Regions from separate parts of the Klebsiella sp. A52 genome, predicted to be linked through region 1. Evidence: predicted binding sites of a transcription regulator. Region 1 holds the regulator's gene; each other region holds the start of a gene.

Evidence for each region. Region 1 encodes Fur, which represses iron uptake genes when iron is present. Its sites were predicted from a motif close to ATAATAATGAGAACNACTATCAA; they were not measured.
Region 2: a site for Fur is predicted at 4,606-4,628, ahead of KGA69_RS09500 (siderophore-interacting protein). Genes of this name have one in related genera too.
Region 3: a site for Fur is predicted at 1,953-1,975, ahead of exbB (tol-pal system-associated acyl-CoA thioesterase). Genes of this name have one in related genera too.

Annotation. Positions count from the first base shown of each region.
Region 1 is NZ_CP074437.1:4,909,482-4,916,974, forward strand. Features, by position in the region: gene ybfF (esterase) at 226-999, shown strand; gene ybfE (LexA regulated protein) at 1,133-1,426, shown strand; gene fldA (flavodoxin FldA) at 1,576-2,106, shown strand; gene fur (ferric iron uptake transcriptional regulator) at 2,399-2,851, shown strand; gene tcuR (tricarballylate utilization LysR family transcriptional regulator TcuR) at 2,964-3,890, shown strand; gene tcuA (FAD-dependent tricarballylate dehydrogenase TcuA) at 3,987-5,390, shown strand; gene tcuB (tricarballylate utilization 4Fe-4S protein TcuB) at 5,377-6,516, shown strand; gene KGA69_RS23310 (MFS transporter) at 6,572-7,493, shown strand, end outside.
Region 2 is NZ_CP074437.1:2,005,914-2,013,406, forward strand. Features, by position in the region: gene ebgA (beta-galactosidase subunit alpha) at 1-400, opposite strand, end outside; gene ebgR (transcriptional regulator EbgR) at 723-1,706, opposite strand; gene KGA69_RS09485 (tRNA-binding protein) at 1,914-2,246, shown strand; gene ygjG (putrescine aminotransferase) at 2,289-3,668, opposite strand; gene KGA69_RS09495 (PadR family transcriptional regulator) at 3,932-4,450, opposite strand; gene KGA69_RS09500 (siderophore-interacting protein) at 4,679-5,452, shown strand; gene KGA69_RS09505 (glycerone kinase) at 5,556-7,205, opposite strand; gene dhaM (dihydroxyacetone kinase phosphoryl donor subunit DhaM) at 7,280-7,493, opposite strand, start outside.
Region 3 is NZ_CP074437.1:2,081,412-2,088,904, forward strand. Features, by position in the region: gene yghB (DedA family general envelope maintenance protein YghB) at 1-468, opposite strand, end outside; gene metC (cystathionine beta-lyase) at 598-1,785, opposite strand; gene exbB (tol-pal system-associated acyl-CoA thioesterase) at 2,037-2,768, shown strand; gene exbD (TonB system transport protein ExbD) at 2,775-3,200, shown strand; gene KGA69_RS09835 (TIGR00645 family protein) at 3,332-3,826, shown strand; gene yghU (glutathione-dependent disulfide-bond oxidoreductase) at 3,870-4,736, opposite strand; gene KGA69_RS09845 (DsbA family protein) at 4,786-5,346, opposite strand; gene KGA69_RS24275 (hypothetical protein) at 5,367-5,489, shown strand; gene gss (bifunctional glutathionylspermidine amidase/synthase) at 5,566-7,431, shown strand.

The sequences.
Region 1 (7,493 bases):
ATCCAGTGCGATTTCTTTGTTTCTGAATACAAGTCGTCGGGATTAACTATCCTTTGTCTTTCACACTACTGCGCAAAAGGCATCAGATAGAGGACAAATCCCAACCGCGAATAGCGTCAAACCAGGATGGCGGTAAAACTCAGAATGCTTCCGGGTCTTGCAGCCTAATGGCAGAATGTCCAACATAATACCCTAACCCGACGGAGCGAAAAAAAGAACTTTGCCATGAAATTAAATAGCCGAGCGCAATCTGCACAAAACCCGCACAATAAATCCCCAATCGTCCTGGTACACGGCCTGTTCGGCAGCCTGGACAACCTTGGGATCCTCGCCCGCGATCTGGTCGCCGACTACGATATATTGCAGGTCGATATGCGCAACCACGGCTTATCGCCGCGTTCGCCGGAGATGACCTACCGCGCGATGGCGCAGGATCTGTTGGATACTCTTGACGATCATCAGATAGAGAAAGCGACCTTTATCGGCCATTCAATGGGCGGCAAAGCGGTGATGGCGCTGACCGCGCTGGCGCCGGATCGCATCGCCGGGCTGGTGGCGATTGATATTGCGCCAGTGGCTTATCACGTCCGCCGTCACGATGAGATCTTCGCGGCGATTAACGCCGTCAGCGAATCCGCCGCCAGCACCCGCCAGCAGGCGGCGCAGGTGATGCGCGAGCATATAAATGAAGAAGGCGTCATTCAGTTTCTGCTGAAATCCTTTGTCGACGGCGCGTGGCGCTTCAACGTGCCGGCGCTGTGGGATCAATACCCGCATATTGTCGGCTGGGAAACGGTGCCAGCCTGGCCGCACCCGGCGCAATTTATTCCCGGCGGCAACTCCCCTTATGTCACCGATGAATACCGCGACGCGCTGCTGGCGCAGTTCCCGCAGGCCCGCGCTCACGTCATTGCCGGCGCCGGACACTGGGTGCATGCGGAAAAACCCGAGGCGGTTTTACGCGCAATTCGCCGTTATCTGAGCACAATTGAAGCCTGAGTGGCTAAAAAACGCCCGACCGCGCGGCATAATGCCCGCGGTCGTTGGCGCGGCGGTTCGCCTGATGTATTATGGCGCGCTATCTGCGCCGGCTATAGCCCGGCAGCTTGTTTCCCCGAAGTCACTCTGAATCATGGCAAAAGAACAAACGGACCGAACGACATTAGATTTGTTCGCAAATGAGCGTCGCCCGGGTAGACCGAAAACCAATCCGCTTTCGCGCGATGAACAACTGCGCATCAACAAACGCAATCAGCTCAAACGCGATAAAGTTCGCGGCTTGAAGCGCGTTGAGTTGAAGCTCAACGCCGATGCGGTCGACGCGCTTAATGAGCTGGCGGAAGCCCGCAACATGAGCCGCAGCGATCTTATCGAAGAGATGCTGATGCACCAACTGGCCTGCCTGCGTAATCAGGGCGAAGTCTGAAAAACGCAAAAAAATCGCTTTCATGTAGCAGAGTGTGCACCAGGACGTTATTGCTGTTTCCGCGCCCTTCCCTGTTCTGCTATGATTGCCGTTAACTGTAGGCATAATGCCACTACCACATCATTAAGTTTCAAGAGGTTATTTTACTCATGGCAATCATCGGCATCTTTTTTGGCAGCGACACCGGCAACACCGAAAATATTGCAAAAATGATCCAAAAGCAGCTCGGTAAAGACGTTGCTGAAGTTCACGACATTGCCAAGAGCAGCAAAGAAGATCTGGAAAGCCACGATATTCTGCTGCTCGGCATCCCAACCTGGTACTACGGCGAAGCGCAGTGCGACTGGGACGACTTCTTCCCGACGCTGGAAGAGATCGACTTCAACGGTAAGCTGGTAGCCGTGTTTGGCTGCGGCGACCAGGAAGATTACGCAGAATACTTCTGCGATGCGCTGGGCACCATTCGTGACATCATTGAACCGCGCGGCGCAACCATCGTTGGCCACTGGCCGACCGCGGGCTACCACTTTGAAGCTTCTAAAGGCCTGGCAGACGACGATCACTTCGTAGGTCTGGCGATTGATGAAGACCGTCAGCCGGAACTGACCAACGAGCGCGTTGAGAAGTGGGTGAAGCAGATTTCCGAAGAGCTGCATCTGGAAGAAATCAAAAACGCCTAAGAATCAAACAGCGCAGCTATTAAGCTGCGCTGAATTAATAGATAAAAGCAATCAAACTAATAGCTACAAGTTTTTAACTTTTCATCACATATCTGTACAATGTCCTCTGATTCCACGAGGTCACGTGACACAGTTTGTAGCTGGTAATTCGTTTTTGACAGCTTACAAGGCGCGATGGTTGCAGTTTTCATTTCAGAGTTGCAGCTCTATAATGAGACGCATTACATCGGGTGATTCTCTGTATTGCTTCCCTTTGAAGGAAGCCGATCTTTAGCAACAGGACAGATTCCGCATGACTGACAACAATATCGCATTAAAGAAGGCTGGCCTGAAAGTCACACTTCCCCGACTGAAAATTCTGGAAGTGTTGCAGGAACCGGATAACCATCACGTCAGTGCGGAAGATTTATATAAACGCCTGATCGATATGGGTGAAGAGATTGGTCTGGCTACCGTTTACCGCGTGCTGAACCAGTTCGACGATGCAGGCATCGTGACTCGTCACAACTTCGAAGGCGGTAAATCCGTATTCGAGCTGACTCAGCAGCACCACCACGATCACCTGATTTGCCTCGATTGCGGCAAAGTGATCGAGTTCAGCGATGATTCTATCGAATCCCGCCAACGTGAAATTGCTGCGCAACACGGCATCCGCTTAACCAACCACAGCCTGTACCTGTACGGCCACTGTGCGGAAGGCGACTGCCGCGAAGATGAACATGCCCACGATGCGGTGAATAAATAATTTCCCGTCTCGTTTGTTGTAAAAAGCCAACCTCAAGGTTGGCTTTTTTATGGGCGAAATCCACCGGCATGCGTATTCTGTCAGAGCATAACGCCTTGTACGGAGAGTCAATATGGAGCTGCGCCAGCTACGCTATTTTGTCCGCATTGTGGAAACCGGCAGTATGGGCCGCGCCGCGCTCGATCTGAATATTGGCGTCTCTGCGCTCAGCCAGCAAATGGCGCGTCTGGAAAATGAACTCGCTATCCGCCTGCTGCAACGGACTTCGCGCGGCGTAATGCCCACCAGCGCCGGCCTCGCCTTTTACTCGCAGGCGCAACTGGCGCTGCGCCATGCTGACGATGCCATTCTCGCCGCGCGTGAAGCGCGCCTTTCCGGTCACGTCAGCGTCGGTATGGCGCCGAGCACCGCTTCTGTACTGGGCGTACCTTTTATCAACGCCATGCGCGAAAGCTACGCCGACGTCCGCCTGCACCTGGTGGAGAGCCTCTCCGGCAATCTGGAACGGATGATCAACACCCGCCAGCTCGATTTAGCCATCGTTTTCCAGAAAGAGAAGATCCTGCGCTGGAGCGCCCGACCCATTCTTGAGGAACGTCTGTTCCTGATTGGCGCCCATGACGTGCTGGCGCCGCTGCCCGGCGATAGCATCTCCCCGAACCAACTGGCCGCCATCCCGCTGATTATGCCAAGCCAGGGGCATGGCCTGCGCGGCAGGCTGGACGCTATTTGCCAGGAGCACGCCATCAACGTTGACGTGGTGGCTGAAATCGATGGCCTGGCCCTGCTGATGCGCGCCGTTCGTGACGGGCTCGGCGCCACGCTGCAGCCGGGCGCGGCGATTTCTCATCTCGACAGCCAGGCGCTAAGAGTGATCGGCGTCGATAATCCGGTACTTAGCCGACCGAATTTTCTGGTCAGTCTTTCCGATGACGAACTCACCCCGGCAGGCCTTGCGGCACGGGTAATGCTGGCAAAAGTCATGCGCCAGCTAGTTGAATCCGGCAACTGGCCGGGCGCCAGTCTTTACACACACTAAACCCCCCTTTAGCTTTACGCCATAGCGCCTGCCGCCCCTGCACCTTACATTTCCATTACAAATTTAACAATTAGTCAAAGCGTAATGGAGCCGATAATGGTGGATGTACTGGTGATTGGCGGCGGCAACGCCGCGTTATGCGCCGCCTTAACCGCCCGGGAAGCAGGCGCATCCGTACTGCTGCTGGAAGCCGCGCCGCGGGAATGGCGGGGCGGTAACTCTCAGCACACGCGTAATCTGCGTTGTATGCACGATGCGCCGCAGGATGTCTTAGTCGACAGCTATCCGGAAGAAGAATACTGGCAGGATCTGCTGCGCGTTACCGACGGCAATACCAACGAAGCGCTGGCCCGTCTGGTGATCCGCACCTCGTCGCACTGTCGGGACTGGATGCGCCGCCATGGCGTTAACTTTCAACCGCCGTTATCCGGCGCCCTGCACGTCGCCCGCACTAACGCCTTTTTTATGGGCGGCGGCAAAGCCCTGGTCAATGCCTATTACCGCAGCGCCGAACAGATGGGCGTACAGATCCGCTATAACACCCCGGTACAGGCGCTTGAATTACGTGATGGCGAATTCGTCGCCGCGCTGGCAGGCACTGAGCGGATCGCCGCTAAAACCTGCGTGCTCGCCGCCGGCGGTTTTGAATCTAACCGCGAGTGGCTGCGCGAAGCCTGGGGGCAAAATGAGCGCGGCGAATGGCCTGCAGACAACTTTCTCATCCGCGGCACCCGTTTTAATCAGGGAGTGCTGCTCAAATTTATGATCGATGCCGGGGCCGATATCATCGGCGATCCTTCACAGTCGCACTGCGTCGCCATTGACGCCCGGGCGCCGCTCTATGACGGCGGCATCTGTACCCGCGTCGACTGCGTGTCGCTGGGGGTGGTGGTGAACCGCGATGCCGAGCGCTTTTATGATGAAGGGGAAGATTTCTGGCCCAAACGTTACGCCATCTGGGGCCGTCTGGTCGCCCACCAGCCGGGGCAAATCGGCTATTCGATCATCGACAGCAAAGCCGTTGGACAATTTATGCCGCCGGTATTTCCGGGCGCCCAGGCCAATACCATCGCAGAACTGGCGCGCCAATTGGGGCTGGACGGCGAACGTTTGTCACAGACCATCGCCAGCTACAATGCCGCCTGTACGCCAGGCCAGTTCGACCATACCCGTCTTGATAACTGCACCACCTCCGGCCTGACGCCGCCGAAGACCCACTGGGCGCGGCCTATCGATACGCCGCCTTATTATGGTTATGCCCTGCGTCCAGGGATCACCTTCACCTACCTCGGGCTGTACGTCAATCAACACGCCGCCGTCCACTTTGCCGGTAAGCCGAGCCGCAACCTGTTTGTCGCCGGCGAAATGATGGCCGGCAACGTACTGGGCAAAGGCTATACCGCCGGCGTAGGCATGTCGATTGGCACCACATTCGGCCGCATTGCCGGTCAGCAAGCCGCCCTGGCGGCACAGCAGGAGAAACATCATGAAGTCGCTTGAAAAGCTGATCATCGAGGCGCAAATCATCACCGAGCCGGAAGCGGAAGTCGAACGGGTGATGCAGGTCTGTAACGCCTGCCGCTATTGCGAAGGCTTTTGCGCCGTATTTCCGGCCATGACCCAGCGTCTGGAATTTGGCAAGGCGGATATTAACTATCTGGCGAACCTGTGCCACAACTGCGGCGCCTGCCTGCACGCCTGCCAGTATGCCCCGCCGCACGAGTTTGCGATTAATGTTCCCAAAGCGATGGCGGAAGTGCGGCTGGAAACCTATCAACATTACGCCCGGCCCGCCGCTTTCGGCAGTTTATATCGCCGTGCGGGGATCGCCACGGTGCTGGCGCTGGTCGCGGGTCTTGTCCTGTTTCTACTGTTGGCGCTGGGGCTCAAAGGCTCTCTGTTGCACCCGCCGCTGGCCGGTGATTTCTACCAGATTTTCCCGCATAACCTGCTGGCGTGGATGTTCGGTTCGGTTTTCATCGTAGCTATCGGATTGCTGATGAGCGGGGTGATTCGTTTCTGGCGCGAGATCTCGCCGGGCCAACCGCAGGCTGGCGATATCGCCAGGGCCTCACATGATGCGCTGACGTTGAAATATCTCGACGGCGGACACGGTAAAGGCTGTAACGAGGCCGATGACGCCTTCACCCTGATGCGCCGCCGTTTTCACCACTTCACTTTCTACGGTTTCATGCTCTGTTTCGCCGCCACGGTTGTGGCCACGGGCTATCACTATCTCGCCGGTTGGGAGGCGCCCTACCCGTTCTTTAGCGTACCGGTACTGCTGGGCACGCTCGGCGGCATCGGGCTGCTGGTAGGCCCTGCGGGTTTGCTATGGCTGAATCTGCGCCGCTCGCCGCTGCACGGCGACGCGCGGCAAAAACCGATGGATCGCGCTTTTATCCTGCTGTTGCTACTGACCAGTTTTACCGGGCTCGCGCTACTGGCGGGCCGGGACACCTCGTGGATGGGCATTCTGCTCGCTATCCATCTCGGGGTGGTGATGGCGCTGTTTTTAACGCTGCCTTACGGAAAATTTGCCCACGGATTTTATCGCTGTGCGGCGTTACTCAAGTGGGCGATTGAGAAGCGGCGCGGAAAACAGGCGGCAGTCGCAGGCGACTAACCCGCTCCCTCTTACCTCTATAACAACAAGATAAAGACAATGGAGAGCAAACCCTATGACCCAACCAACCTCGCGCGCCGGTACCTTCGGCGCAATTCTCCGCGTAACCAGCGGTAATTTTCTCGAGCAATTCGACTTCTTTCTGTTTGGTTTCTACGCCACCTATATCGCCAGAACCTTCTTTCCGGCAGAGAGCGAGTTCGCGGCGTTGATGCTCACCTTTGCCGTGTTTGGCTCCGGCTTCCTGATGCGCCCCATCGGCGCGGTGGTATTAGGGGCTTATATTGACAGGATCGGTCGCCGCAAAGGGCTGATGGTCACCCTGGCGATTATGGGCTGCGGCACGTTACTGATTGCGCTGGTGCCGGGCTACCAAACCATCGGCGTGCTGGCGCCGGTGCTGGTCTTAATTGGCCGTTTGCTGCAAGGGTTCTCGGCCGGGGTCGAGCTCGGCGGTGTGTCGGTCTACCTGTCGGAAATCGCCAAACCGGGGAAAAAAGGGTTCTATACCAGTTGGCAGTCCGCCAGCCAACAGGTGGCCATCGTCATGGCGGCGCTGATTGGCTACGCGCTGAACGAAACGCTGGGTCACGACGAGATTGCAGAATGGGGCTGGCGCATCCCCTTCTTTATCGGCTGCCTGATTATCCCGCTGATTTTCGTACTCCGGCGTTCGCTGCAGGAGACCGAAGCGTTTCTGCAGCGTAAGCATCGTCCCGATACGAAAGAGATACTGACCACTATTGTTAAAAACTGGCGCATCATCAGCGCGGGCACTTTACTGGTGGCGATGACCACCACCACCTTTTATTTTATTACCGTCTATACCCCAACCTACGGCAGAGCGGTACTGCATCTGAGCGCGCGCGAAAGCTTGCTGGTCACGATGCTGGTCGGTATTTCTAACTTTATCTGGTTACCGATTGGCGGGGCGCTCTCAGACAAGATAGGCCGCCGCCCGGTGCTGATGGGAATTA
Region 2 (7,493 bases), 2.2 Mb from region 1:
CATCGAATTTGATGATGGTTTGTTTGCCCTGCCAGCCGTCGCCGAGGGTGAACAGGCGCTGGTAGGCGCCGGTCGGGTTATCGGTCGGGACATAGGGCACGTCGATGGGGAAGGGGAAACCTTCGTCGGTGTACTGCAGCTGGCCGTGGCCTTCCATCTGCCACATACCCGGTACGGTAATTGGCCCCCACTCGTTCTGATAGCATGAGGTAAAGCTCTCCGGTACCAGCAGCGGGTTGGTGAAAAAGCGAAAGTTCCACTGCCCGCTGAGGGACAGGAAGCGGCTGCTGGTTTCGCGGGCGAAGGTCCGCGCCTGGGCCAGTGAGTCGTAAGAGAAGAAATACGCCCGCGGCGGCAGCCTGTTTTCATGAGTGAGTTGAAGGTTTTCCCAGCGATTCATATCGCCTCCCTGAACGGCTTAATAAGATAAAACTCATTTTAGTAAAACTTTTACTAAATAAAATCGTCAGGGATGATTTACTTTAACTTGATCACAAAATGAGCCACTTTATGCCGGGTGGCGGCTTCGCCTTACCCGGCCTACAGAATGGCGTTCCGGCCAGGACCGGTAGCCCGGCCAGGCGTAGCGCCGCCGGGGAACTGGATGGGGGATGAAGCCGCTTTATGCCGGGTGGCGGCTGCGCCTTACCCGGCCTACAGAATGGCGTTCCGGCCAGGGCTGGTAGCCCGGCTAAGCGAAGCGCCGCCGGGATGGGGTTGGATTAACGGGTGGTGCCGCGCAACTTCAACACGCTGGGAACAAAAACGTTAAGCGGCAGGGCGCGGCCATCGCGGGCCTTCTCGATCAGCAGGTTCACCCCCTGACTACCCATCATTTCGGAGTGGATCCGCACCGTCGACAGCGGCGGGAAGGTAAAGCGCGCGGTGGGGATATCGTTGACGCTAATCAGCGAAATATCTTCCGGGATCGCCAGCCCGCGTTCGTGAATGGCGCGCAGCACGCCGATGGCGATGGAGTCCGAGGCGACAAACAGCGCCCGCGGAAATTCCGCTTGCGCCAGCATCTGCTTCGCCAGCTCATAACCGGACGAGCTGGAAAAACCGCCGCGCCAGATATCATCGGCTGAAACCACGCCCTTCAACTGGCCGTACTCCACAAACGCCACTTCGCGAATATCGGCCTTGCCGGGCTGGTCCTGGCCGCCGATAAATCCAATACGCGACGCGCCCTGCTGGATAAAGAAGTCGACCACCTCTTTGGCGATACGTACCAGGTCGATATCCACCGCATCGTACGGGCTACCGGCTTCGTGGAAATCAATAAAGCAGATATTGTCGGTCAGCGCGCTGGCGGTTTCGCGCAGCTCGCGCGTCGGCTGGCCGATAATCAATACGCCGGTGACTTTTTTCAGCTCGGGCAGGGTGTTATTGAGATAGCAGTTGGTGAGCTCGATGGCGAGCTTTTCGCACTGGGTTTCAATACCGTGGCGAATGGCGAGATAGTAAGGGTCGTTAATTTCCAGCTCTTGCTGGTAGCTGTACAGCGCCAGGATATGATGGTGGCCGACGGGTAGGACCTGCGTTTTACGCGCGCTGCTGCTTTTATACTCCAGCTTCTCCGCAATCTCGAGAATGCGATGCTTGGTCTCTTCTTTCACGTTCAGGGTGGGATCGTCGTTTAACACCCGGGAAACCGTCGCCAGCGAAACACCCGCTTCGGTCGCAATGTCTTTTAGCGTTGCCATCTTTTTCCTTTATCGGACGTTGCCCATGTTTGCTCATCCATTGTAAAGCAAGCGTCGCGTCCTGCACCTTATTTCAGTAAAAAACGCCTGCGCGCGAGGGCTGTTTTCCCCGGCGATAGCGTGACAGAAGTAGCATTATTCTCAGCATTATGCAGACGAACGGCAAAAACTTGCTATCTTTTAGTAAAAATTTACTGGAGCTGAGAGATGGATACCGTAGCTTACGCTGATTTTGCCAAACTGGAGATGCGCGTCGGCAAGATTGTCGAGGTGAAGCGCCATGACAATGCTGACAAACTGTACATTGCGCGGATTGATGTCGGCGACCGCACGCTGCAGACGGTCACCAGCCTGGTGCCCTACTACAGCGAAGAAGAGCTGCTGGGGAAAACGGTGGTGGTGCTGTGTAATCTGGCGAAAGCCAAAATGCGTGGTGAAACGTCTGAGTGCATGCTGTTATGCGCGGAAACCGAGGATGAAAGCGAAAGCGTGCTGTTGACGCCGGAACGCATCATGCCGGCAGGCGTGCGGGTGGTATAACGCTAAAATACCCTCTCCCGGCGGGAGAGGGTAGCGTGTGAATTACGTCTCTTCGACCGATATGCGCAGTGCCGCCAGCGCCTTGCGCGCCGCCTTCAGCACCTGCTCGCACTGCTCGAGGGTGAGCGTCAGCGGCGGTTCAACGCGGATCGTCTTGGCGTTGTTTAACGTCCCGGCGACCAGCACCCGCTGTCTGAACATCTCGCTGGCAAAGTTATAGCCAATCTCGTTATCGACAAACTCAATGGCCATCAGCATGCCTTTCCCACGAACTTCATTCACCAGATCCGGATATTCGCGCGCCAGTTGACGGAAGCCGTCCAGCAACAGATCGCCTTTTTGCTCCGCCTGCGCCGGCAGGTTCTGCGAGAGCAAGACGTTGATCGTCGCCAGCGCCGCCGCGCAGGCCAGCGGGTTGCCGCCGAAGGTGGTGGTGTGCAGGAATGGGTTATCGAACAGCACCGAGAAGACCTCTTCCGTCGCCACCGTCGCGCCGATCGGCATTACGCCGCCGCCGAGCGCTTTGGCCAGACACAGAATATCCGGCTGCACGTTTTCATGCTCGCAGGCGAACATCTTGCCGGTGCGGCCCATGCCGGTCTGTACTTCGTCGAGGATCAGCAACGCGCCAAACTCGTCGCACAGTTTACGGACCGCCGGTAAGTAACCCGCCGGCGGCAGGATCACGCCGCCTTCGCCCTGGATAGGCTCAAGGATCACCGCCGCGACGTCATCACCGGTTTTCTTGCATTCGCTCAGAATGGAACGCATGGCGTTAATATCGCCGAACGGCACGTGACGGAAGCCCGGCAGCAGCGGCATAAACGGTTTACGGAAGGTCGATTTCGCGGTGGCCGACAGCGCGCCCAGCGATTTACCGTGGAACGCGCCGCTGGTGGCGACGAAGGTAAATTTGCCGCGCGGAGACTGATAGGCTTTTGCCAGCTTCAGCGCCGCTTCCACCGATTCCGTGCCGCTATTGCAGAAGAAACTGTATTTGAGCTTGCCGGGCGTTAAGGCCGCCAGCGTTTTCGCCAGCATGGCCCGCAGCGGGTCCAGCAGCTCCTGGCTGTGAAGCGGTTGTTTCGCGAGTTGATTTTCGACGGCGGATACCACAACTGGATTACGGTGCCCTACATTGAAGATGCCAAACCCACCAAGGCAGTCGATAAACTCCTGTCCCTGGGTGTCGACAAGCGTATTTAACCCTCCCGCTTGCCACTCTACGGCTCCGTAATCCCCGCCGGCTGTGACCGATTTTCTATACTCCAGAAACCCCGGGTTCACATGTTCTTTAAAGTATTCTCTCACCTCCTGGTTCAGTGCTTTCATTTCGTCATGGGAGAGCGATTGCTTCTCGATGAGATTCAGTGCGTGCGCGCTGCAGGCCAGAGCCGATGCGCTGGAAGGTAACCTGTTCAAAATGTGCTCCTGGGGGGGCGTATCACATGATACTGAATTAAGTATTGCAGGGATTACGCCAGCCTGGCAGCGACGATGAAAATCGGGATAAACGCAAAGTTAAGGCGCAAATGTGCAAAATTTAATCTCATAACTTAATTATTGGCACGTTTTATTCCTGAGGCTGCAAGATAAACTGCCGTTGGGGTGTGAAGCGGTATGAATTGGGGTGGTGCAGGCTGCCGCGTGATGGAGCAGCCTGGGAACTATTGTGGTGCGAGAGGTTAATCGAGCTGGGAGATTTCCATCGCCGCGCGGTCAATCACGCCGATGATCTGTTTCAATTGAGCGTCGCTGATGCTCTGCTGGTTGACCTTCAGGTCCAGCACCGCTTTAAAGTTCTCCAGCGCGCGTTTCATCTGCGGATTTTTGCGCAATTCGCAGCCGACCATGCGTTCCTGCAGGCGCGTCTGAATTTGGCTTAACAGCTCGCCGCTTTCGGCGCGCAGGCGGCGCCCCTCTTCAGTGATAGCGATTTTTTTACGCCCATTCTCCTCTTCTACGCTAATCAATCCCTGATCCTGCAGCAGGTCGAGCGTCGGATAGATGACGCCGGGGCTGGGGCTGTAATTGCCCTGCGTCAGCGCCTCAATCTCTTTAATCAGCTCATAGCCGTGGCTGGCGTTGCGCGAAAGGATATCGAGGATCACCAGGCGCAATTCGCCGTGGCCAAAGAAACGCTGGCGGCGTCCGCCGCCGCGACGGCCCTGTTCGCCGTGGCCCTCTTCGTGATGATGTCGCATCGATGTCTCCTGTATTTTTGATATATCTAATTTATATCTAAAAAATAATAAATGACAACGGTTTATTTTTAATTGACTGATATAATTGAATTTGTTTTTGATTTTGGCTTTATTGTGACTTTCTCTCGCTTTATATCAAAAAAAACTTGCCATTTTCACTAATGGCAATCATTATCATTTGCACTGAGTTTAGATATATCTATTTACCCTTCACCAAGGCGACGACGGATGACCACAATTAAACAAGCAAAATATCCGCAGCGCGTGCGTAACGAACTACGTTTTCGCGAATTAACCGTGCTGCGCGTTGAGCGTATCGGCCAGGCGTTCCAGCGGATTGTGCTGGGCGGCGAGGCGCTGGATGGCTTTGTTTCCCAGGGTTTTGACGACCACACTAAACTGTTTTTCCCGCAGGCGGGCAGCGTATTTACGCCGCCGGAAGTGACCGACGAAGGCATTAACTGGGGCGAGGGCGTGCGCCCGGCGACCCGTGACTACACGCCGCTGTACGATGCCGAACGCCACGAGCTGGCTTACGATTTTTATATCCACGATGGCGGTATTGCCAGCCGCTGGGCGCTGGAAGCCAACGTCGGCGATAAGCTGGTGATCGGCGGGCCGCGCGGTTCGCTGGTGGTGCCGGAAGATTACGCCTGGCAGCTTTATGTCTGTGACGAGTCGGGAATGCCGGCGCTGCGCCGCCGCCTGCTGGGATTGCGCCAGCTGCCGGTGACGCCGCAGGTGACGGCCATCGTCTCTATTGCGGATGCTTCGTATAAAGATTATCTGGCGGATCTCGACGGCTTTAATATCGAATGGGTGGTAGGCCACCACCCGGCGTTCGTCGCCGAGCGTCTGGCACAGGTTAAGGTGCCGTCAGAAGATTATTTCATCTGGCTGACCGGAGAAGGCGGCGTGGTGAAATCGCTGCTGGCGCGCTTTGAGGATCCGAGTATCGATCAGCAGCTGGTGCGTTCGCAGGCGTACTGGCATAGCAAATAATAGATAGAGCGGTAAACCCGGATGGCGGCGCGTTGCGCCTTCTCCGGGCTACCTTTCAATGGTGTTATGTCGCCCCGGTAAGCGCAGCGCCACCGGGGGAGGTTTAGCGTTCCGCCAGCGCCTTAAACACCATCGCTACCGCGTGAGCGCCGGGGTCCATATTGCCGAGCAGGCTCTCGCTGTTGAGATAGGAGGCGCGTCCGGCACCGGCTTTGCTCGACTGGCAGGTGCGATCCGCGCCGGCCTGCGCCGCGACGAAAGCGGCCTGCAGATTATCCGGTTCGGCCAGCAGCGCCGCCAGCGCCGGCTGCAGGGCATCAATCATCGTCCGGTCTCCCTCATCGGCGCCGCCGTAAAATTTCATCTGCCCCAGACCGGCATTTAGCGCTTCCGCCATGCTGGCGCCTTGCTCCAGCTTCTGTCCGGCGGCGGTGAAGAAAATCGACATCAAGACGCCGCTGGAGCCGCCCATTACCACCGTCAGGCGTTCGCCAATCAGTGCGAACAGCGTGGGTAAATCATTGAGCGGCAGTTGCTGGCGTTGCAGCAGAGCGGCAATCTCGCGCGCGCCGGCGGCGAAAGTGGAGCCGGTATCGCCGTCGCCCACTTTGGCGTCCAGCGCGTTGAGATGGGCTTCGAGGCCGGAGAGGGTGCAGGTCACCTGCGCCACGTAATCGCCCACCTGCGGGTTGGCCGATGGCGTAAAGGCGACGCGTGCGCTGGCAAGCGCGGACGGCATGATATTAACAGCCCGCGGCTGCACCGGCTTCTGCCAACTGGCGGTTTCGACATCCGACAGCAGCGCCTTTTCAATGCTCTCTTCCAGCACGATAGTGGTCAGCGAGAAGCCTTTCATATCCAGCGCCGTTACCAGCGAAGCGGGGCCAATCAACCAGTCAACGCGCGCATGGAGTGGGGTGTTGGCCAGCTCGCGGGTCAGAATCGCCATCTCGGCCACCGACACGCCGCCGAGATTATTGAGCATCACCGCCAGGCGGCCGGTTTCAGGTAGGGCGGCGGTTAGCTTCTCTACCATAATCTGCATGATTTCCGCGCTGTTATGGGTCGCGATCGTCGAAGCTCCCGGCTCGCCGTGGATGCCCATCCCCAGCTCGGCGTGGCCAGGCTGATGGCGCGGCGCGCTTTCCGCTTCCTGCGGCAGGTGACAGCTGGCCAGCGCCACCCCGATGCTGGCGGTATGGTTGGCGGCGTATTGCGCTTCGCGCAGGACGGTGGCGAGGTTGAAGCCGCGCTCGGCGAAATAGCCCGCCACTTTATGCACCAGAATGGTCCCGGCGATACCGCGCGGCTGTTTGTTATCCGGCAGCGAAATATCGTCGCCGACGATCAGCATCTCCACGTTGTAGCCAAGACGGCGCGCTTTCTCCGCCGCGAGGCCGAAGTTAAGCCGATCGCCGGTGTAGTTTTTAACGATCAGCAGACAGCCCGCCTCGCCGGTCACCGCCTGAATCGCGGTGAGTACCGCATCGACGCTCGGCGAGGCGAACAGATCGCCGGAGACCGCGGCGGTCAGCATGCCTTTACCAATAAAGCCGACGTGCGCTGGTTCATGGCCGGAGCCGCCGCCGGAAATCACCGCCACGTTGTTTTTATTCAGATCGCGGCGCACCACTACGCGGATCGCCGGGTCGCTCTCCAGCCTGGCGAGGTTGTTCCACGGGCTGGCAATAATGGTTCCCTCGATCACGTCGTTAACGAGGCTGGCGCGCTGGTTAAAAAAGAATTGAGACATAGTGGTTCCTGAAGAGTAAGCGAAAACTCACCCTCCGGAGGCGGGCCTCCGGAGTGGTAACGGTCAAAGTGGATTTAGCGACGAATAAGACGTTGCTGACGCATATCGAGCGTGATGGCTTCGCCAGGCTGAATATCATTCAGCGCGTTGCCCTGCTGGCATAACCAGGCGATCCCCGCCGCGCGGGCGATAATCGCGCCGTGGGCCTGTTCGCTGCCGTCGCGCAGGCACAGGCCGGTGACCTTGCTGGCATCCAGTTGGAGTACGGTCGAGGGATAAATATTGTCG
Region 3 (7,493 bases), 2.3 Mb from region 1:
AAAGAACTGGAAACGACGATTCGGCAGGCCGGAAATACCCGCCATGGTTGGCAGCAGGGTGCGGACAAACGCCAGAAAACGCCCGGCCAGCAGCGCCAGCAGGCCGTGTTTATCAAACATGTTGGTGGCGCGCTGATGATATTTGTGCGGCAGATGCGACAGCCAGCCTTTCACCATAGTGGTATTACCCAGCCAGCGCCCCTGTAAATAGCTCAGCCAGCAGCCGAGGCTGGCGGCGGCGGTCAGAATGGCGAGAGTGGGGACAAAATCCATGACGCCTTTGGCGATTAACGCGCCGGCGAGCAGCAACAGGCTATCGCCCGGTAAAAATGAAGCCGGCAGCAGCCCGTTTTCCAGAAACAGGGTCGCGAACATGACCAGATATACAAAACCCACAACGTGAGGGTTTGCCAATGCGGCAAAATCATGTTGCCACAGCGCGGCGACAATCTCTTGAATGACAACCATGGACTTTCCTAAGTGGTACCGTTTTTCGACTAGTGTACTCCTGAAGCGGCCCGAGCACCTTGATCCCGGGCGCAACAAAAGCGGCCGCTTTTCTGAAAGCGTCCGCTTTTGTTGCCACTTCCTGTCACTTTACACGATACGCGCGAAACCTGCCGCTAAATCCGCCAGCAGATCGTCAACATTTTCTAAACCTATGTGCAGTCGAATAAGAGTGCCGCTGAAATCCACTTCCGCCCCGGGGCGGATGGCCGCGATATGTTCCGGCTGGTTGGCGAGGATCAGTGATTCGAACCCGCCCCACGAGTAGGCCATGCTGAACAGGCTGAAGTTGTCCAGATAGGCTGACAGTTCGGCGTCGGTCAGACGTTTATTAAGGACGAAAGAGAACAGACCGCTGCTGCCGCTAAAATCGCGCTTCCAGAACTCGTGGCCCTTGCTGCCCGGCAGCGCCGGATGATTGACTCGCGCCACCTGCGGGTGCTGCGCCAGCCATTCGGCGACGCGTAGACTGCTTTCATGATGCTGACGCAGGCGGACGCCAAGCGTGCGCAAGCCGCGGCTGGTCATGTAGGCGGTGTCGGCATCGACCATCTGGCCCATCAGATAGGCATTTTCACATAATTGCTCCCAGCAGCGGGCGTTGGCCACCGCGGTGCCGATCATCCCGTCGGAGTGGCCAATTAAATATTTCGTTGCCGCCTGAATAGAGATATCGATACCAAAATCGAGCGCTTTAAACAGTACCCCTGCCGCCCAGGTGTTATCGATCATGATAATGGCTTGCGGCGCGACGCGGCGCACGGCGGCGACGATGGCCGGCACATCATGCACTTCCATGGTGATCGAACCGGGGGATTCAAGAAACACGACTTTAGTATTGGGTTGAATCAGGTTGGCGATATCCGCGCCGATGAGCGGATCGAACCAGCCGGTCGTCACCCCGAGCTTCGCAAGGATCTTAGTGCAGAAGTCCTGGCTGGGTTCATAGGCGGTGTTGGTCATTAACACGTGGTCGCCCTGTTCGACGAAGGCCAGAATCGTGTTGGCGACCGCGGCCGCGCCGCAGGGGAAGAGGGCGCAGCCAGCGCCGCCTTCCAGTTCGCACATGGCTTCCTGCAGCGAAAAGTGGGTTAGCGTGCCGCGGCGGCCATAAAACAGCTCGCCTTTGGCGCGGTTACGGGTGGCGTGTTTTTTAGCCTCGACGGTATCAAACACCAGCGATGAGGCGCGTTGGATAACGCTATTCACCGAACCCTGAGTATATTTTTTGCGGCGCCCGGCGTTGACCAGCGCGGTATCAAGATGTTTATCAGCCATGTTATAGAAACCTGTTTTTATACGTCTGGACGTCTAAACTACCATGAATACCGGTTTGTGTACCGGGCCGGAAACGATACAGGCAAAAATTTTCCCGAAACCGGCGTCAGCCGCTTTTTTACTGCGTAAGCGCAAAGAAAATAAACGTGATTTGCTGCACAGTGTAAATACTAATGAGAACCACTATCAATTCGATGTCGTTTTGATATTATTATGCTCAGTTTTTGTGATTGACGTCCTGGAGAAACAGTGTGGGTAATAATTTGATGCAGGCGGATCTCTCCGTTTGGGGTATGTATCATCACGCCGATATTGTCGTTAAGGTTGTGATGATTGGCTTGATTCTGGCTTCGGTAGTCACCTGGGCTATCTTCTTCGGCAAGGGCGCCGAAATGTTGTCCAGCAAGCGTCGCCTCAAGCGTGAGCAGCAGCAGCTCAGCGAAGCGCGTTCTCTCGATCAGGCTAACACTATCGCGAATGGATTCCATGCTAAAAGCCTGACCACTCAGCTGATTAACGAAGCCAATAATGAGCTGGAACTGTCGGCAGGCGTGGATGACAACGAAGGCATTAAAGAACGTACCGGTTTCCGCCTTGAGCGCCGCGTGGCGCAGGTTGGCCGCTATATGGGCCGCGGCAACGGTTATCTGGCGACTATCGGCGCCATCTCTCCGTTCGTCGGCCTGTTTGGTACCGTTTGGGGCATCATGAACAGCTTTATCGGTATCGCGCAAACGCAGACCACTAACCTCGCGGTTGTCGCGCCGGGTATCGCTGAAGCTCTGCTGGCAACGGCGATTGGTCTGTTTGCCGCGATTCCGGCGGTGGTTATCTACAACGTTTTCGCCCGCATGATTGCCAGCTACAAAGCCTCTCTCGGCGATGTGGCCGCGCAGATTATGCTGCTGCAAAGCCGCGACCTTGACCTGAACGCCAGTGGTTCTCAGCCGCTGCGTCCGGCGCAGAAATTACGGGTAGGTTGATCCGCTATGGCGATGCATTTTAACGAAAACCTCGATGATAACGGCGAAATGCACGACATTAACGTGACGCCGTTTATCGACGTCATGTTGGTGCTGTTGATTATCTTCATGGTGGCGGCGCCGCTGGCCACCGTGGACGTCAAAGTCAATCTGCCTGCCTCATCCAGCCAGCCGCAGCCGCGTCCGGAAAAACCGATTTATCTGTCGGTGAAAGCCGACAAATCGATGTTCCTCGGCAACGATCCGGTGACCGAAGAGAGCGTGATTGCCTCGCTGGACGCGCTGACTCAGGGTAAGAAAGACACCACCGTGTTCTTCCGCGCCGACAAAACCGTCGACTACGAGACGATGATGAAAGTGATGGATACGCTGCATCAGGCCGGTTACCTGAAAATTGGTCTGGTGGGCGAAGAGACCGTCAAAGCGAAGTAATTTCCCCCAGGATATCTCCCGAAAGGCCAACACTGCGTTGGCCTTTTTTATTTCCCCGCCGCCTGCACACCGTTTTGATATGGACCAGCTGCGATATAATGGCCGCCATTTTTACAAACTGACAGGACCTTATGGAACGCTTTCTGGAAAACGCTATTTATGCTTCGCGCTGGCTGCTGGCGCCGGTTTATTTCGGCCTCTCGCTGGGGCTTATCGCGCTATCGATAAAATTTTTTCAGGAGATATTCCACATCCTGCCGCATATCTTCAGCGTCGGCGAGTCGGATCTGATTCTGACGCTGCTTTCGCTGGTCGATATGACGCTGGTGGGCGGGCTGCTGGTGATGGTGATGTTTTCCGGTTATGAAAACTTCGTCTCGACGCTGGATATTAACGAAGGTAAAGAGAAGCTCAACTGGCTTGGCAAAATGGATGCGACATCGCTGAAAAACAAGGTGGCGGCGTCGATTGTGGCTATCTCTTCCATTCATCTGCTGCGGGTGTTTATGGATGCGAAGAACGTGCCGGATAACAAGCTGATGTGGTACGTCATTATCCATCTCACATTTGTGCTGTCAGCCTTTGTGATGGGCTATCTCGATCGCCTGACCAAGGTAAAACACTGATGTGACAACTTACCCGGCAGCTTCGCGCCGCCGGGTAAGGGCATCACGCCTGGCGTTTGTCTTCGGTCTGCGTGTCGAAATCGCGGGCGTCATGGCGCTCGTGCAACTGCTCGTCGAGCGGGCCATTGGTGCGGTTAACTATCCGCCCGCGCTTCACCGCCGGGCGATTGCCCACATCCTGCGCCCAGCGCAGCACGTTAACGTAACTGCCGGCATCGAGGAATTCCGCGGCGTTATAGACGTTGCCCAGCACCACGTTGCCATACCACGGCCAGATCGCCATATCGGCGATGGTGTACTCTTCCCCCGCCACAAAGCGGCCGCGCGCCAGCTGCTTATCCAGCACGTCGAGCTGACGTTTCGCTTCCATGGTAAAGCGGTCGATGGCGTACTCGATTTTCACCGGCGCATAGTTATAGAAGTGGCCAAAGCCGCCGCCGAGGAACGGCGCTGCGCCCTGTAGCCAGAACAGCCAGTTCAGCGTTTCGGTGCGCCCGGCCGGGTCTTTCGGCAGGAAGAAACCAAATTTTTCCGCCAGATAGAGCAGGATGCTGCCGGATTCAAATACCCGGGTCGGCGGAGTGGTGGAGTGGTCGCTCAGCGCCGGGATCTTCGAGTTTGGGTTCACTTCGACAAAGCCGCTGGAGAACTGATCACCTTCGCCGATACGAATCAGCCAGGCGTCATACTCAGCGCCAGCCACGCCCAGCGCCAGCAGCTCTTCCAGCATGATAGTCACTTTCTGCCCGTTCGGCGTGCCCAGCGAATAGAGCTGTAGCGGGTGATTGCCAACGGGCAGCACTTTTTCATGCGTCGCGCCGGAAACCGGACGGTTGATATTGGCGAACGCGCCGCCGTTATTCTGTTTCCATTCCCATACTTTCGGTGGTTGGTATTGATTGTCGGACATACTGACCTGCCTCTTTAGTAAGGTGTACAAAAAAGTCTAGCAGCTAATCTCAGGCCATAATCCGCGCGGCCCACACGCTGACGTCATCGCCGCTGCCGAGATCGGGCTGCACCAGGCCGTTGACCATAAACGTCGGCGACACATGGATGCCGTTCTGGCGGGCGTATTTACTGTGCCATTTGATTTCGTTTTGCAGCTCAGGGCGGGCAAATGCCGCCGCCAGCGACACGTGGCTATAGCGCTCAAGGCGCTCGATAATTTGCTGCGGAGTGGTATTCATATTCGGCCCGCTGCAGTGGTCGGTGAATTCAAACTCTTCACGATGATCGGCGACCGCCTGCAGGACTTTGTGCGCCTGCTCTCTGCCGTGCGGCAGGGTGGAGGCGGCCAGCACGCAGCGCACGATTACCCCGGAAAACAGATGCCACGGCTGGGACTGCAGGCGAATCTTAATCGTGACGTTCTCGGCGCCGACTTCATCCAGCAATTCATCAAGCTTGTTGAAGGCGCGAACGGAAAACGGACAGGTTGGTTCGAGGAATACTTCAAAAGTCCGCGGGCCATGTCCCCAGACCAGCGGCTGGGCATTGAGATGCGAAGGTGCGCTCATTGTCGACTCCTGATGTAGTGATGTTTTTTTGTTATGTGTTGGCTAACAATATCACTTTTGCCAATGGACGCCGGGTTATTTTCTATAAGGGCACGTTTAGCGAATCGAATGAGTGGTATCATCATTTCACCTCTGTCTGGTAAGTGCCTGCGGCAGGATAAGAAGAGGGAGTTTTGTTCCGCCAACTGCCCGGGCTGCATTAATTTGAGGTCAGGCTAAATGAGTAAAGGATCGACCAGTATTGACGCCCCTTTCGGCACGCTTTTGGGCTACGCGCCGGGCGGCGTGGCAATTTATTCTTCGAATTACAGTAGTTTAAACCCACAAGATTATCCGGATGACGCCGCTTTCCGCAGCTATATCGGCAACGAGTATATGGGGCATAAATGGCAGTGCGTGGAGTTCGCGCGGCGCTTTTTATTCCTCACCTACGGCTTTGTCTTTACCGACGTCGGTATGGCTTATGAAATCTTCTCGCTGCGCTTTCTGCGCGAAGTGGTCAATGACAACATTCTTCCCCTGCAGGCCTTCGCCAACGGCTCGCGCCGTCCGCCGATCGCCGGCTCGCTGCTGATCTGGCAGAAGGGCGGCGAGTTTAAACATACCGGACACGTGGCGGTGATTACGCAACTGGTAGGGAATAAGGTCCGTATCGCCGAGCAGAACGTCATCCACGCGCCGCTGCCGCAGGGCCAGCAGTGGACCCGCGAGCTAACGCTGGAAGTGAAAGACGGCGTCTATACCATCAAAGATACCTTTGCCGATACCGAAATTTTAGGCTGGATGATCCAGACCGCCGATACCGAGCATAGCCTGCCGCAGCCGGTGCTGCCGGGCGAGGAGATGAAAATCAGCGGCGCGCGGCTGCCGAATAAAGGCCAGTTCCGCGGTAACTGGCTCAATGAGAAAGACGCGCTGCAAAAGGCCTATGTTGAAGCCAACGGTCATTTCATCAATCAGGATCCCTACCAGTACTTCACCATCAGCGAGAGCGCCGAACAGGAACTGATTAAAGCGACCAATGAACTGCATCTGATGTATCTGCACGCCACTGATAAGGTGATGAAGGATGACAACCTGCTGGCGCTGTTCGATATTCCGAAAATTCTCTGGCCTCGTCTGCGCCTCTCGTGGCAGCGCCGCCGTCATCATATGATTACCGGGCGCATGGATTTCTGCATGGATGAGCGCGGGCTGAAGGTGTACGAATACAACGCCGACTCTGCCTCTTGCCATACGGAAGGCGGATTGATCCTCGAACAGTGGCTGAAACAGGGCTATCGCGGTACCGGCCATAACCCGGCGGAAAATCTGCTTGAGGAGCTGGCGGGGGCGTGGAAGCACAGCCGCGCGCGGCCGTTCGTGCACATCATGCAGGATAAGGATCTTGAAGAGAACTACCATGCCCAGTTTATTCAGCGTTCGCTAACCGAGGCGGGCTTTGAGAGCAAAATTCTCTTTGGCCTTGATGAACTGCGCTGGGATGCCGCCGGGCAGCTTATCGACGGCGATGGCCGCTTGGTTAACTGCGTGTGGAAGACCTGGGCATGGGAAACCGCCATCGAGCAGGTGCGTGAAGTCAGCGCCGATGAGTATGCGGCAGTGCCGATTCGTACCGGTCATCCGCAAAATGAGGTGCGCCTGATTGACGTCCTGCTGCGCCCTGAAGTATTGGTATTCGAACCGCTGTGGACGGTTATCCCCGGCAACAAGGCAATTCTGCCGGTGCTGTGGTCGCTGTTCCCACATCATCGCTATCTGCTGGATACCGATTTTGTGGTCAATGACGAGCTGGCGAAAACCGGTTATGCGGTCAAACCGATCTCCGGGCGCTGCGGTAATAACATCGATCTGATAAGCCCGCACGATGAGGTATTGGATCAGACCAGCGGGCAATTTGTCGATCGCAAAAATATTTACCAGCAGCTGTGGTGTCTGCCGAAGGTTGACGGCAAGTACATTCAGGTGTGCACCTTCACGGTGGGCGGTAACTATGGCGGTACCTGCCTGCGCGGCGATGATTCGCTGGTGGTGAAAAAAGAGAGCGATATTGAGCCATTAGTCGTGCTGAAAGACGACGAGTAACGGCCGCAAACCGGGCAGCGGCTAGTATCGCTGCCCGGCACCTGCAAAGCTACAACGAACAA